DNA from 4 places in the Actinoallomurus bryophytorum genome. Region 3 is predicted to be linked to each of the others. Evidence: riboswitches for the same ligand, from Rfam matches in the RefSeq annotation. Region 3 holds a riboswitch; each other region holds the start of a gene.
The links. Region 3 has a riboswitch for cobalamin ahead of FB559_RS13290 (ribonucleoside-diphosphate reductase subunit alpha). Riboswitches for the same ligand answer to the same signal wherever they lie in the genome.
Positions count from the first base shown of each region.

Region 1: linked by a shared signal. The riboswitch ahead of FB559_RS25340 (magnesium chelatase subunit D family protein) and the one ahead of FB559_RS13290 (ribonucleoside-diphosphate reductase subunit alpha) in region 3 are both predicted to bind cobalamin.
Region 2: linked by a shared signal. The riboswitch ahead of FB559_RS01105 (SCO2322 family protein) and the one ahead of FB559_RS13290 (ribonucleoside-diphosphate reductase subunit alpha) in region 3 are both predicted to bind cobalamin.
Region 4: linked by a shared signal. The riboswitch ahead of cobN (cobaltochelatase subunit CobN) and the one ahead of FB559_RS13290 (ribonucleoside-diphosphate reductase subunit alpha) in region 3 are both predicted to bind cobalamin.

Region 1 covers NZ_VFOZ01000001.1:5,390,436-5,394,337, forward strand. The annotation lists gene FB559_RS25330 (DUF6504 family protein) at 537-812, shown strand; gene FB559_RS25335 (LLM class F420-dependent oxidoreductase) at 824-1,849, opposite strand; cobalamin riboswitch at 1,961-2,130, shown strand; gene FB559_RS25340 (magnesium chelatase subunit D family protein) at 2,168-3,902, shown strand, end outside.
Region 2 covers NZ_VFOZ01000001.1:225,286-229,187, forward strand. The annotation lists gene FB559_RS01095 (hypothetical protein) at 128-340, opposite strand; gene FB559_RS46045 (DsbA family protein) at 373-1,395, opposite strand; cobalamin riboswitch at 1,422-1,581, shown strand; gene FB559_RS01105 (SCO2322 family protein) at 1,699-2,319, shown strand; gene FB559_RS01110 (energy-coupling factor transporter transmembrane component T) at 2,345-3,385, shown strand; gene FB559_RS01115 (ABC transporter ATP-binding protein) at 3,382-3,902, shown strand, end outside.
Region 3 covers NZ_VFOZ01000001.1:2,829,599-2,833,500, reverse strand. The annotation lists gene FB559_RS13295 (CbtA family protein) at 24-881, shown strand; cobalamin riboswitch at 1,006-1,221, shown strand; gene FB559_RS13290 (ribonucleoside-diphosphate reductase subunit alpha) at 1,319-3,580, shown strand; gene FB559_RS13285 (ribonucleotide-diphosphate reductase subunit beta) at 3,577-3,902, shown strand, end outside.
Region 4 covers NZ_VFOZ01000001.1:5,353,144-5,357,045, forward strand. The annotation lists partial or broken gene FB559_RS45745 (IS5/IS1182 family transposase) at 1-126, shown strand, start outside; gene FB559_RS25130 (class I SAM-dependent methyltransferase) at 162-818, opposite strand; gene FB559_RS25135 (VOC family protein) at 844-1,233, opposite strand; gene FB559_RS25140 (helix-turn-helix domain-containing protein) at 1,247-2,089, opposite strand; cobalamin riboswitch at 2,174-2,332, shown strand; gene cobN (cobaltochelatase subunit CobN) at 2,393-3,902, shown strand, end outside.

The sequences.
Region 1 (3,902 bases), 2.6 Mb from region 3:
GGGGATGGAGGGTCGTGGCCGGTGGCGGCGGAGAGCGACGGATCGTTCGCCCAGGGATGTCGTCCGCCGCTAAAGCGTACGCGAGCCCCGATGGCGATGGTCGGAGTTTTTGCCCGATACTACCTTTGAGCCTCATTTATGCAGGTCATCCCGACAATTGAGGTCACTCACCGTCGTCGTTCGAGCACCTCTTGCCACGACATGGCACTTTACCTGTCCAATGCTATGCGGCTCACCCTTTTGTGTCGTACGGACGATCCTAAAAGAGCCGTCTGATGGTCAGTGTCCCGGATTCGTCCACGGTGTCGCGCCGGTATCGCCTTGTGGTGCGGGCCTGGATGATCACCTCTCGGTCGCCGGGGAGTCCGAGCGTTACCCGCCGAGCCCTTCCCAAAACCCCCGATGCGAACGTATGTTCGATGACGCCCGCCTTCCCCCGGGCATCACGGCACCGATCGACCGGGAAGGCAGGCGGCCCGCGTGGGCGGAGTGAGCGGTGCGAGACGGCGTCCGCGAGACGCATGGACGAGGTCCACATGAGCCGGTCCTACGGCGAGCCGGTGGACGTCTGGCTCGTGGACGGGCGGCCGTCGCGGTTCGTGTGGCACGGCCGCCTCTACACCGTCCTGCGGGTGCTGGACCACTGGGTGACCACGCGCGACTGGTGGCGCGACCGTAACCCCGAGGCCGAGGAGACGACCGCGCGGGAGTTCTGGCAGGTCGAAGCGACCCCGGACAAGGAGATCGGCGTCTACGAGCTGCGCCATGACGAGGCGAGCGGAGGGTGGATGCTCTCGCGCGCCTGGGACTGACGCCCGGCCGGTCAGTCCCGCACGAAGTCCCGGATCGCCCGCAGCGTCGGCTCGTCCTTGACCCCCGCGATGAGCAGCGTCGTCACGGGGGACTCCCGCCACAGAGCGAGGCGCTCCTTGATCCGGCCGAGCGGGCCGAGCAGGGAGATGGCGTCCGCCAGCCCGTCGGGAACGGCGCGGACCGCCTCGTCGCGGCGTCCCTCCAGGAACAGCTCCTGTACGCGCGCGGCCTCCTCGGCGTAGCCCAGCCGGCCGATCAGGTCCAGATGGAAGTTGGTGTCCCGCGCGCCCATGCCGCCGATGTAGAAGGCCAGCGGGATCTTCGCGACCTCCAGCGCGGCCGGCAGGTCGTCACTGACGATCGTCGTGACCGTCGCCGCGATCTCGAAACCCTCGGGCCGGCCCCGCAGGGACTCGCCGAAGACCGGCTCGATCCGGCTCGGATCCACGAACAGCGGCAGCCAGCCCTGCGCGATCTCGGTGGACAGCGCGACGTTCTTCGGCCCTTCGGCGCCGAGGTAGATCGGGATGTCCGGCCGCACCGGATGCGCGATCGACTTCAGCGGCTTGCCCAGCCCGGTGACGCCGCTGTCCGGGCTGTGGCGGCGCAGCGGCAGCGGGTAGTGCGGGCCGTCATTGGTCACCGGCTCGGCGCGCCGCCAGACGTCGCGCAGGATCCGGACGTACTCCCGCGTCCGTGCGAGCGGCCGTGCGAACGGCACCCCGTACCAGCCCTCCACCACCTGCGGGCCGGAGGCGCCGAGCCCGAGCACGAGCCGCCCGCCGGACAGGCCGTCCAGCGTGAGCGCGTGCATGGCGGTGGCCGCGGGGGTGCGCGCCGACATCTGCGTCACCGCCGTGCCCAGCCCGATCCGCGAGGTGCGCGCGCCGTACCAGGTGAGTGTGGTGAAGGCGTCGGAGCCGTACGCCTCGGCGGTGAACACCTGGTCATAGCCGAGGCGTTCGGCGGCGAGCACCGTCTCGGTGTCGTCCACGGGATCCCGCTGCCAGTAGCCGAGGTTGATGCCGAGCTTCATCCGCGCCTCCCATGAAATAGAACGCGTTCTATTCAAGCACCGCCTCATTCAAGCATCCGGCGCCCGCAGGTCTCCGGTTCCGTGCGCATGTCGAGGACCGATGGGCCGTATGTCATGCTGTGCATCGGCGGTTCGCGGAGGAACCCGGTGCGATTCCGGGGCTGTCGCGCAACTGTGACCGGGAAGTTCTTCCTCACCGACAGCCACGGCGTGAGCCGGAAGGCCGAGGATGGGCGACGATCCGGCAGCCAGGAGACTCCGGCCGCCGATGACAGGCCACCTACGGGCGCGCAAACCCGAGGAAAGGACGATCGCCGGGTGAACAGCTACCCGTTCTCCGCCGTCGCGGGACTCGAGGACCTCAAACTGGCCCTCCTGATCAACGCGGTGTCGCCATCGGTCGGTGGCGTCCTCGTGCGCGGGGAGAAGGGCACGGCGAAGTCGACCATCGTGCGCGCTCTCGCCGCGCTGCTGCCCGGCGTCGACGTCGTCGCCGGCTGCCGGTTCTCCTGCGACCCCGGGGCGCCCGACCCCGAATGCCCCGACGGTCCGCACGCCGAGGCCGGCCGCGCCGGCGAGGTACGCCAGGCGCGGCTCGTCGAGCTTCCCGTGGGCGCGTCCGAGGACCGTCTCGTCGGTTCGCTCGACCTCGAGCGTGCGCTCACCGACGGCGTCCGCGCGTACCAGCCGGGCCTGCTCGCCGCCGCGCATCGCGGGTTGCTGTACGTCGACGAGGTCAACCTGCTCCACGACCACCTCGTGGACCTGCTGCTGGACGCCGCCGCCATGGGCCAGTCCTATGTCGAGCGCGAGGGCGTCTCGATTCGCCACGCGTCGCGGTTCCTGCTGGTCGGCACCATGAACCCCGAAGAGGGCGAGCTGCGCCCGCAGCTGCTCGACCGGTTCGGGCTGACCGCCGAGGTGGCCGCGACGCGTGACCCGGACGAGCGCGCCGAGGTCGTACGCCGCCGTCTCGCCTACGAGGCCGACCCCGCCGCGTTCGCGGCGGACTGGTCCCAGGCCGACGCCGAGCTCGCCTGGCGCATCAGCGAGGCGCGCGACCGGCTGTCCAAGGTCGTGCTGTCGGACGGCGCACTGCGGCAGATCACCGCGGTGTGCGCCGAGTTCGAGGTCGACGGGCTGCGGGCCGACATCGTGATGGCACGCGCCGCCATCGCGCTCGCCGCCTGGCACGACCGCGGCGCCGTCACGCCGGCCGACGTACGCCTCGCCGCGCGCCTCGCGCTGCCGCACCGGCGCCGCCGCGACCCCTTCGACGCTCCGGGGCTGGACGAGGACACGCTCGACGAGGTTCTCGACCGCACCGGCGACTACGACGTGGAGGAGGACCCGCCTCCCGGCAAAGTGCCGCCCCCGCGGCCCGCGCCCGACCTCGACCTGGACGATCAGAGCGGCGAGACGACCGCGCGCGACCCGGAGCCCGAGTCCGAGACCGACACCGAGCCCGAACCCGAACCCGATCCGGACGGCCCCGGCTCGGGCGGTCGCGAGGAGCAGGAGCACGCCGAGGGCGGCCCGGGCGAGGGCGCCCTGGTCGACATCGGGCAGGCGCTCTCCGGTGGCGGCCAGGACGAGAAGACCCGCGCCGACCGGCCGAAGCCCTCCCCGGCCGGTGCCGTCTACCGGCCGCGGCTGTTCGTCGTGCCGGGCATCGGCGAGGGCGCGCCGGGCCGCCGGTCACGTGCGCGCACCCCGTACGGGCGCACGGTCGGCGCACGGCCCGGCAGCCGTACGGTCCACCTGACCGGGACGTTGTTCGCGGCCGCGCCGCACCAGCGTTCGCGCGGCCGCACCGGCACCGGCCTGGTCATCCGCGCCGAGGACATCCGTGAGCCCGTACGCGAGGGCCGCGAGGGCAACCTCGTGCTGTTCGTCGTCGACGCCAGCGGCTCGATGGCCGCGCGCAAGCGCATGAGCGCGGTCAAGGCCGCGGTCCTCAGCCTGCTGCTCGACGCGTACCAGCGCCGCGACAAGGTCGGGCTGGTCACCTTCCGCGGCACCTCGGCGGAGACCACACTGCCGCCGACCTCCT
Region 2 (3,902 bases), 2.6 Mb from region 3:
GGAGCCCGCCGCGATGCGTACCCCGACGACCGCAGGCTGGCGCCCCACTCGGGCAGATGGCACCCGCGGGCGGGCCACCCCCTCGGGCAGGGGGTGGGGCCCGTCCCGCGCGCCGGTGGCGGGCGCCTCACCCCTCGGGCGGGTGCAGGCTCATCGGGCCGTACACCTTGCGGCCGTCCTCGAGCAGGCTGACCTGGTCGACGCCGGCCTCGACCAGGCTCCGCCAGTTCTCCCCCACCCACGACTCGGCGTCCGCCTGTGTGGTCCACGTCTCGTCTCCGAGGTCGGGGGCCTCGGTCACCGATCCGTCGGCCTTCTCGTAGCGCCAGCTCCAGGGCATTGGTCTCCTCTGTGTCCGCAGTAGCCGCGGCCTCACCCGGCCGCGATGATCGCGTTGCGCAATCCTTCGGCCGTCAGCGTCTCACTCGAGGGCAGCGCCACGCCGCCCACGTTCACCGTCGGCGTGCCGAACACGCCACCCGAGATCGCCGTCTGGCTCGTCTGTCTCACCTCTGCCGCGTACCGCTGGCTCCGCACGCACGACCCGAACCCCGAGTCGTCGATTCCCGCGCTCCGGCCGTAGGACACCAGGTCGGTGGTGCTGAAGCCGACCGACCCCTCCGGCGGCTGGTGGAGGAAGAGCTGGTCCTGGAAGGCCAGCCACCGCGCCCCGTCGGTGATGCAGTGCGCCGCGGCCGACGCGCGTACCGAGTTCCCCGACAGCGGCTCACTGGTGAAGATCACGATCGGGTGGTAGACGATCTTCGCCCGCCCCTCCCCGGCGAGGTTCTTGAGCGTCACGTCGTTGACCCGGTGGAACTCCTTGCAGATCGGGCACTGGAAGTCCTCGTAGACGTCGACGAGCGGGACGGTGACCCCGGGCTTCGCCATGGTCACGGTCCCGACCGAGGACACCTCGGCCGTGACGCCGCTGGGCAGGGGGGCCGGCTTGCCGAGCGACTTGTCGCGCGAGACGAGCACGGCGGTGACCGCGACGCAGACCGCCAGGACGAGGAACCCGGCGACCAGGCCGATTACCAGCCCCCGGCGCCTGCGGGTGGGGACGGGCTGCCCGTACGGCTGCCCGTACGGAGGCTGCCCATAAGGCGGCTGTCCGTACTGCGGCGGGTACGGCTGCTGCCCGTACGGGGGTGCACCGGGCGGCGGCGCCCCGTACGGCGAGGGACCGTACCCGGGAGGCGGCCCCTGAGGGGGCGGTCCCTGCGGGGGTCCGTACTGGGGAGGAGGTCCGTACGGGGACGGCGCCGGAGACGCGGGGTGTGGCGGCTGCCACTCCTCGGTCGCGGGGCCTTGCTCTGGCCGGGGGGCGCCGGGCGGCGGATCATCCGGGGGCTCCGGGCCTTCGGGCGGCGGGCCGCCGGGGGATTGGCTCACGATGCGTCAGATTACCGGTCTGAGCCGTTTTGACGAGGTCTCAGCGTCCGTGGTCAACTCATCGGCAGCAGCACACGCGCCGACGTGGGGAAAGCCGGTTCGAATCCGGCGCTGACCCGCAACCGTGGACCGGCGGGCATCCGCCCGCAGGCGAGCCGGGATGCCCGCGCCGGCGCTGGGGCGTATCCGACGGATACTCCCCGTGTGGCTCTGAAATCCGTCGTGGTCTGCGGGTGGAGTCCGGGCGCGTGCTCGCGGTGCGCCCGTTCCGCCGGGACCTCGCAGAGCACCAGAAAGGCGCCCATGCTCAAGCGATCCGGCGTTGTGTCGGCCCTTGTCGTCGGGGCGACTCTCGCTTTCGCCGCCCCGGCGACGGCGGATGCCACCGCGTTCTGGGGTTACTGGCAGGCGAGCGGCTCGGACTGGGCCTTCGCCAAGACCGGCCCGGCCTCCGCGCATCCCAAGGAGGGCGCCGTCGAAGGCTGGCGGTTCGCCCGGTCGAGCGGCGACACCGGCACACCTCCGCGCGCCGAGCCCGCCTTCGCGAAGATCTGCGGGTCCACCGCCGCGCGGGCAGGCGACAAGCGGGTCGCGGTCGTCATCGACTACGGCGAACCGGCCGACGCGCCCGCCGGCGCCACGCCGCCCGCCGCCAAGACGTCCTGCGCGGTCGTGCCGCAGAGTGCCACGGGCTCGGACGTCCTCGCCAAGGTGGCCACGCCGAAGGCGGACAAGTCAGGCCTGATCTGCGCCATCGACGCGTTCGGGCCCTGTGCCCCGGCCGCTCCGGCGGCCACCCCCTCGTCCCCCGCGGCGAAGAAGAAGGACGCCGGCTCGACCGCGCTTACGGTCGGCATCGGCGTGGTCCTCGTGCTCGCCGCCGGCGGCAGCATGGTGGCCCTGCGGCGCCGCACCGGCCAGTGAGGGCGCCCGCCCGGCGGGGGCGCGGGTGAGTGCCGGACGGCACCTGCACCCGGGCGCCTGGTGGCTGTGGGCACTCGGTCTCGCCACAGCGGCCACCCGTACCGCCAGCCCGCTGCTCCTGCTGATGGTCGTGGCCGCCACCGGCCTGGTCGTGGCCGTGCGGCGCTCCGGTGAGGCATGGGCGGGCTCCTACGCGGTGTTCCTGCGCCTGGGCCTGGTGGTGGTCGTCATCCGCGTCGTCTTCTGGGTGGTGTTCGCCGCGCAGGCCACCGGGCCCGCGCTGTTCACGCTTCCGTCGGTGACGCTGCCGTCGTGGCTGGCGGGCACCCGGATCGGCGGCCCGGTGACCGCCCACGGCCTGCTCTCCGGCCTCTACGACGGACTGCGCCTGGCCGCCGTACTCGTCTGCCTGGGCGCCGCCAACGCCCTGGCCAGCCCCAGCCGGCTGCTGAAGGCGGTGCCCGGCGCGCTGTACGAGATGGGGGTCGCGGTCGTGGTGGCGATGACGTTCGCGCCGCAGGCGGTGACACACGTACGGCGCGTACGGGCGGCGCACCGGCTGCGCGGCCGTCCGGACCGCGGGCTGCGGGCCGTGCGCGGGCTCGTCATGCCGGTCATCGAGGGCGCGCTGGAGCGGTCGGTCGAGCTCGCGGCGGCGATGGACTCACGCGGCTACGGCCGGACCTCTCCGGTCCCGCCCGCGCTGCGCCGCGCCACGGCCGCGCTGACGCTCGCCGGGCTGCTCGCCGTGTGCGCCGGGCTCTACGGCCTGCTGGGCGGCGGCTCGCCGGCCGTCCTCGGCGCCCCGCCGCTCGTCCTCGGGCTGGCCGCGGCGATCGCGGGTCTGTGGCTCGGCGGCCGCCGCTCGCCGCGTACGCGCTACCGCCCGGACCCGTGGAGATGGCCGGAGTGGCTCGTCTCGGCGTGCGGTCTGGCGGCGGCGGTCGCGAGCGGGACGCACGGGTACGGAACCGGCCCGCCGCCGCTGACGGCCGCCGCGCTGCTGCTCGCCCTCGTCGTGGCGCTCCTGCCGCTGCGACGCGTGCCCGGCGGGGACAGGACGTGATCCGGTTCGAGCGGGTCGGCTTCCGCTACGCCGAGGAGGCGCCGCCGGTGCTCGCCGAGGTCGACCTGGAGATCGACGAGGGTGAGCTCTGCCTCGTCGTGGGCCGTACCGGGACCGGCAAGTCGACGCTGCTGCGCGCGGTCAACGGGCTGGTCCCCCACTTCACCGGCGGAATCCTGGCCGGCCGCCTCACCGTGGCCGGCCGTGACACCCGTGACCATCCGCCGCGCGACCTCGCGGACGTCGTCGGGTACGTGGGCCAGGATCCCCGCGCCGGCTTCGTCACCGACCGGGTCGAGGAGGAACTCGCCTACGGGATGGAGTCGCTCGGCCTGGCTCCCGCGGTGATGCGGCGCCGCGTCGAGGAGACCCTGGACCTGCTGGGCCTGGAGGGCGTCCGCGACCGGCCGCTCGCCACGCTCTCCGGCGGGCAGGCGCAGCGAGTGGCGATCGGGTCGGTGCTGACCGCGCATCCGCGGGTGCTCGTGCTGGACGAGCCCACCTCCGCGCTCGACCC
Region 3 (3,902 bases):
CGATCAGAGACTGAGGAGTAGCCGTGGAACGGCGATTCATCGTGCGTGGGCTGCTGGTCGGGGCGATCGGAGGACTCCTGGCGTTCGTTTTCGCCAGGATCTTCGCCGAGCCGCAGATCCAGCGGGCCATCGATTATGAGAGCGGTCGTGATGCCGCCCAGGCCGTCCTGGACAAGGCGGCCGGTCTGACCGCTGAGACGGCCGGACCGGACCTGTTCAGCCGGACGATCCAGGCCAACGTCGGCATCGGCGTGGGCATGATCGCGTTCGGTGCGGCGATGGGCGGTCTGTACGCGGTCGCCTATGCCCTGGCCTGCGGCCGTACCGGGAAGCTGCGGCCACGGAACCTGGCGCTGCTGGTCGCGCTCGGCGGGTTCCTGGGGTTCTACCTGATCCCGTTCATCAAGTACCCGGCCAACCCGCCCGCCATCGGCCATGAGGAGACCATCCGCGATCGGAGCGGCCTGTATCTGGTGATGGTCGTGAGCTCGATCGCCTTCCTGGTGCTGGCGGTCTGGCTGGGCCAGCGGCTCAAACCGCGATTCGGGAACTGGAACGCGACCCTGCTCGCCGCGCTGGCGTGCGCGGTCGCGATAGGGATCGTGATGGCGCTGCTGCCCTCGCTCGGGCATCTGCACGCCAACGTCGAGCAGTTCGGCAGGCATCCCACCGAGACACCCCTGCCGCTGAAGGACCCCCAGGGCCGCATCGTCTACCCGGGCTTCCCGGCGGACGTGCTGTTCAATTTCCGCTTCTACTCGGTGGCCGCGCAGGCCATCCTGTGGGCGGCGATCGGCCTGTGCTTCGCACCCCTGGCCGAGCGGCTGTTCGCCGAGACCGCGCAGGCGCCCGGCACCGCACCCGAGCCGGTCACGGCCTGACGAACCGCCACACCGTCCCCGCTCCGGTCCTCCGGAGCGGGGATTCGTCATGCGGTTCAGGGCTCTCCTCGGCCGCGACACACGCAACATCTTGTAGTCCTACCTCCGGGTGGCCACTACATGTATGGTTCTCGGTGTTGCTGGTGCACCCGCGCCTCGTGTGGCGGGTGTCGTAAGAGGGAACCCGGTGTGAGTCCGGGACTGCCCCGCAGCGGTGAGCAGGAACGACCGCCGTCAACAGCACTGGGCCCCGGCCTGGGAAGCGACGGCCAGTAGGACACACCCGATCCGGGGTGTGGCGCCCGCGAGTCCGAAGACCTGCCAGTGACCCGTGCGCGGGAGCGCGCGGTCGTCCAGGCCTCGCGGGAGGGCCGGCGGCGGGGTCGTGTTCTCCGTGCGCGCCTTTCGTGAGGTGAAGCTCGCGAGGGAGAGAGCACGTGACACAACAGCTCATCGCGCCGCACACCACCATCACCAGCGCCGAACCCGCGCTCAAAGCCGAGGTCGAGCGCGCCTGCGCCGGGCTGCCGGACACCGATCCGAGGCGTATCGGCCTCACCGGTGATCTGGCCGAGGCCGTACGGCAGGCCGCTGCTCTGGTGGTCGCCGAGCCCGCCTACTCCACGGTGGCGGCCCGGTTGCTGGCCCGGCTGATCGCCGGCGAGACGGGCCCGTTGACGTTCGGCGCTTCGGTCGCGGCGGCACATGCGCAGGGTCTGCTCAATGACGAGACCGCCGCGTTCGTGGCCCGCAACGCGCCGGCCCTGGACGCGCTGGCCGACCATGACGCCGACGACCGGTTCACCTACTTCGGGCTGCGGACCGTCCATGACCGTTACCTGCTGCGGCACCCGGTGACGCGGCGGGTGCTGGAACGCCCGCAGTTCTTCTTCCTGCGCGTGGCGTGCGGGCTGGCCGAGACCGTCGCCGAGGCCGCGGAGCTGTACGGGCTGATGTCGCGCCTCGCGTACCTGCCCAGCTCGCCCACCCTGTTCAACTCGGGCGCCGCCCGCCCGCAGCTGTCCTCGTGCTTCCTGCTGGACTCGCCGCGCGACGAGCTGGAGGCGATCTACGAGCGGTACGGGCAGGTCGCGCGCCTCAGCAAGTACGCCGGCGGCATCGGGATCTCCTGGACCCGCGTACGCAGCCGAGGCTCGCTGATCCGCGGCACGAACGGGCACTCCAACGGCATCGTGCCGTGGCTGCGTACGCTCGACGCCAGCGTCGCGGCGGTCAACCAGGGCGGGCGGCGCAAGGGCGCGGCGTGCGTCTATCTCGAGCCGTGGCACGCCGACGTCGAGGAGTTCCTCGAACTGCGGGACAACACGGGGGAGGACGCCCGGCGTACGCACAACCTCAACCTGGCCAACTGGGTGCCGGATGAGTTCATGCGCCGCGTCGAGGCCGACGCGACCTGGTCGCTGTTCGACCCCAAGCAGGTGCCCGAGCTGGCCGACCTGTGGGGAGAGGAGTTCGACGCGGCCTACCGCGGGGCCGAGGCCGACGGCCGGTTCGTGCGCCAGGTCCCCGCGCGGCAACTGTACGGCGCGATGATGCGCACCCTCGCGCAGACCGGCAACGGGTGGATGACGTTCAAGGACGCCGCCAACCGTGCCTGCAACCAGACCGCCGAGCCCGGCAACGTCGTGCACCTGTCCAACCTGTGCACCGAGATCCTGGAGGTCACCGGCGACGCCGAGACCGCGGTGTGCAACCTCGGCTCGATCAACCTCGCCGCGCACGTGACCGACGACGGGCTGGACTGGACGCGGCTGCGTGCCACGGCCCGTACGGCCGTGCGGTTCCTGGACCGCACCATCGACCGCGGTTTCTATCCCACGCCGGAGGCGGCCGCGGCCAACCGGCGGTGGCGCCCGGTCGGCCTGGGCGTGATGGGCCTGGCCGACGTGTTCTTCCGGCTGCGGCTGGCGTTCGACTCGCCCGAGGCCCTGGAGCTGTCCACGCGCATCGCCGAGGAGATCGCGCTGGCCGCGTACGGCGAGTCGGCGGCGCTGGCGGCCGCGAACGGCCCGCACCCCTCCTATGACCGGACACGTGCCGCCCGCGGCGTGCTGCACCCGGACCACTGGCCGGACGCCACGCCGGTGCACGCCGCCGAGTGGGAGGCACTGCGCACGCGTATCGGTGAGGCCGGGCTGCGGAACTCGCTGCTGGTGGCGATCGCGCCGACGGCGACCATCGCCTCGATCGCCGGCTGTTTCGAGTGCATCGAGCCGCAGGTGTCCAACGTCTTCAAGCGCGAGACGCTGTCGGGGGAGTTCCTGCAGATCAACACCTACCTGGTCGCGGACCTGAAGAAGCGCGGGCTGTGGACGCCGCGCGTCCGCGACGCGATCAAACGCGCCGACGGCTCCGTGGCCGGCGTCGCGGAACTGCCCGCCGACCTGCGCACGCTTTACCGCACCGCATGGGAGCTGCCGCAGAAGGCGCTGATCGACCTGGCCGCCGCGCGCACGCCGTACGTCGACCAGTCCCAGTCGCTGAACCTGTTCATGGCCGCCCCGACCATCGGGAAGCTGTCCTCGATGTACGCCTACGCGTGGCGGTCGGGTCTGAAGACGACCTATTACCTGCGTTCGCGTCCGGCCACCCGCATCACCCAGACCACCGTCACGCCCGCCGCCGACGCCGTGGCGTGCTCCCTGGAGAACCCCGAGACCTGCGAGGCGTGCCAATGAGCCTGCTCGACCCCGGTATGGACCTGACGCTGCGCCCGATGCGCTACCCGGCCTTCTACGACCGGTTCCGCGCCGCGATCCGCAACACCTGGACGGTCGAGGAAGTCGACCTGCACTCCGACCTCGCCGACCTGGCCCGCCTCACGCCCGGCGAGGTGCACCTGGTCAACCGGCTGGTGGCCTTCTTCGCGACCGGCGACACCATCGTCGCCAACAACCTGGTGCTGAACCTCTACACCCACCTCAACGCGCCCGAGGCCCGGTTGTACCTGTCCCGGCAGCTGTACGAGGAGGCCGTGCACGTTCAGTTCTACCTGACCCT
Region 4 (3,902 bases), 2.5 Mb from region 3:
CGAACGCGCGAATGTCCAGATCAAGACCTGGAGACTCCTCCGCAAGCTGTGTTGCAGCCCCGGCAAAGCCGGCCACTCGTCAAGACCATCGCTGTCCTACAGAGCTACGAGGTCACCCGAGGATGAAAAAGGGTCATCGTCCCCGCACCGGCCAGGGCGGTCTAGGCCCGTTTGATCGTCGCGAGCCAGGCCGGTGCGCCGTTCTCGTCGTGGTACCTCGTCCGTACCCGGTCCGGTTCGATGGCGGCGACGTTCCATCCGCTGCCGGGGTTGAACGCCGCTCTCAGGTCGTCCCGGCTGATCGGGTGCGGGCCGGTGTCGGGACCGTCGTCGCTGAAGCACAGCACGTAAAGGGTTCCGCCGTGCTCGGTCACCGACGCCAGGCTCACCGCGTACCGGGATCGCTCGTCGCCCTCGAAGGAGTGGAACAGCCCGCAGTCCAGCACCGTGTCGAACCTGCGTTCCAACCGCGAGAGCTGGAACGCGTCGGCGGCGGCGAACGTGACCTCGATCCCACGGTCCTCGGCCTTCTTCCGAGCGGCCGCCAGTGCCGTCTCGGCCACGTCGAAGCCCAGCACCGGCAGGCCCAGGGAGGCGACGTGGAGCGTGTTGTCGCCGCTCCCGCAACCCGCGTCGAGCACCGTTCCGGCGAACACGCCTTCGTACACCAGCCGCGCTATCGCGGGCTGCGGCCCGCCGATCTCCCAGGGCGCGGGGCCGTCGTGGTACGACGCGTCCCAGGGCTTCCCACTCATCCGTTCGTGCTGGGTCGGCTGCCGGCCACCGAACGGATCGCCGGCAAGGATTCGTTCCGACATCTTCATCCCCTGACTGTGACCGGGCTCAGCTTCCGGCGCCCGCGTACGTGCCGAAGCTCCAGAAGACCCCTTCGGGGTCGCGGACGGTGAAGCCCAGACCGTACGACTCCTCCTGCGGCGCCCTGACGACGGTCGCGCCCGCCGCGACGGCGCGCTTGAACAGGGTCGCGGGGTCGTCCGTCACGACGTAGACCGAGCCGGTGCCGGCCGGCAGGCCGGAGATGGAGCTGTCCTCGCGTGAGGCGCTGCCGAGCATGACGCCACCTCCCGTAGGCCAGCGGAGCTCGGCGTGGTCGACGCGATCGCCGGTCTCGTAGACGGCGACGCGTTCGAACCCGAACGCGTCGATGAGAAAGCGGATCGCGGCGTGGGCGTCGGAGTAGCGGATCGAGGGCCAGATCCTGGTATCGCTCATGGCCCTATCGTCGCTAAGGCTCCACCTCCTCGTCTTGGATGAATGGGAGGTCGTCGCCGGTCAGCCAGACCGACGGCGGACATCCGATGAAGGAGTTCCACTCGCGCGCCAGATGGGCCTGGTCGTAGTAGCCGCACGCCGCCGCGACGGCGGCCAGTGCGGGCCGTTCGCGCCGCGTCAGCAGGAGCTTCGACCGCTCGAAGCGCATGACGCGCGCCGCCTCCTTGGGGCTCAGGCCGTACTCCGCGGTGAAGCGCTCGCCGAGGTGCCGGCGGCTCCAGCCGACCTCGCGTGCGAGGTCGTCGATGCGGACGCGGCCACCGCGTGAGGTCAGGAGCCGCCACGCGTGGCCCAGCTCGGCCGAAGGCGCCGGCAGCCGGCCGAGGTCGCGAGACAGCACCTCGTTGAGGATGGCGAAGCGGGCGGGCCACGAGTGTGCCTCGCCCATGCGCTCGATGAGCTCGCCCATGCGCGTGTGGGCGAGCCCGTCGAGCGGGACGATCGTGGACGCGAGCTCGCCGGCGGGCATGCCGAGCAGCGACCTCGCGCCGTCGGGAGTGAGCGAGAGCTGGACGCCGTACTGGCTGCCGTCGTGCTCGATCAGCGCGGCCCGGGTGTGCATCCCGCCCAGGAGCGCGGCGAACTCGGCCGGCGCCTGCCGCGGGTCGGGCATGACCGTCGTACGGGTCGGCGCGCCGAGGCTGATGACGATCGTGAGGTACGGCGACGGGAGGCCGTGGTGGGTGCCCGGCGGCAGGCCCTCGTAGCGGTAGCCCGAGTAGTGCGCGACGAACGGCGCCAGGTGCGCCGGCGGCGTCACCTCGGCCCGCTCCATGATGAGCCCGGTACCGCTCATGCGCCCACGGTAGCCGTGGAGGGTGACATCCGGCACGTATCGGCAGGGCCCTGGTCTCCGTAGACTGTCCCGCGACGGCGAGGGAAGGAACCCGGTGCGATTCCGGGGCTGTCCCGCAACTGTGATCAGGTAGCGAGCCCGCGCATACGGCCACGGCGGCGAGCTGGAAGGCCGCGGGTGGTGGTACCGGTCCCCACGAGGGGGTCCGGGCCGCCGTGCGATGACCTGAGAGTCAGGAGACTTCCCGCCGTCCGCGATAGGCACCCGGCCCGGGGCGAGGACCCCCGAGGGAAGGACTCACACGTGCGCGTCTTGCTGCTCTCCACCGCCGACACCGAGCTCTTGTCGGCTCGTTCGGCCGGTTACGCGACCGGTAACCCGGCCCGCCTCGGCGTCGCCGACCTGGACGCGCTGTGCGAGGGCGTCGACGCCGTGGTCCTGCGGCTCCTCGGCGGCCTCAGCACCTGGCGCGAGGGCGTCGAGGACCTGCGGCGACGTGGCCTGCCACTCGTCGCGCTGGGCGGCGAGGCGAGCCCGGACGCCGAGCTGATGGCCCTGTCCACCGTGCCGTCCGGCGTCGCCACCGAGGCCCTGGACTACCTGCGCGAGGGCGGCGTCGGCAACCTGCGCGAGCTGGCGCGCTTCCTGGCCGGGATGCTGTCACCCGGCGACGAGGAGCCCTGGGCGCCGCCGCAGGCGATGCCCGCGTACGGCGTGCACGGCGACCCCGTCGTACGCGAGGGGCGGCCGACCGTGGGCGTGGTCTTCTACCGCGCCCACGAGCTGTCCGGCAACACCGCGTTCGTCGACACCCTCTGCGAGCGGATCGAGGCGGCGGGCGGCAACGCCCTGCCGGTCTTCTGCGGCTCGCTGCGCGCCGCCGACGAGGGCCTGATGGAGCTCCTCGGCCGCGCCGACACCGTCGTGGTCACGGTGCTCGCGGCAGGTGCGTCGGCCGAGGACGGCTGGGACGCGGGCGCCCTGGCCACTCTGGACGTCCCGGTCATCCAGGGAATGTGCCTGACCACGTCGCGGGAGGTCTGGGACGCCTCGGACGCGGCGCTGTCACCGATGGACGCGGCCATGCAGGTCGCCATCCCCGAGTTCGACGGCCGCCTGATCTCGGTGCCGTTCTCCTTCAAGGAGGAGGGCCCCGACGGCATCCCGGTGTACGCCGCCGACCCCGAACGCGCCGCCCGCGTCGCCGGCATCGCCGTACGCCACGCGCGGCTGCGGCACACGCCGCCCGCCGACCGGAAGCTGGCGATCGTGCTGTCGTCGTACCCGACCAAGCACGCACGCGTCGGCAACGCGGTCGGCCTGGACACGCCGGTCTCGGCGGTACGCCTGCTGGCGGCGCTGAAGGAGGCCGGCTACCAGGTCGGCGACCATCCGACCGACGGCGACAAGCTCATCCACACACTGATCGCGGCGGGCGGTCACGACGTGGAGTGGCTGACCGAGGAGCAGTTGCGCGCCGCGCCCGCGCGGGTGCCGCTGGCGGACTACGAGCGATGGTTCGCGGCGCTGCCGGACTCCCTGCGCGAGGGCGTACGGCGGCACTGGGGCGAGCCGCCGGGCGAGCTGTACACCGATGGCGACGACATCGTGCTGGCGTCGCTGCGCTTCGGCAACGTGCTGCTGATGATCCAGCCGCCGCGCGGGTTCGGCGAGAACCCGGTCGCGATCTACCACGACCCCGACCTGCCGCCCTCGCACCACTACCTGGCCGCCTACCGCTGGCTCGACGGGACCTTCGGCGCCGACGCCGTCGTCCACCTCGGCAAGCACGGCACTCTCGAATGGCTGCCCG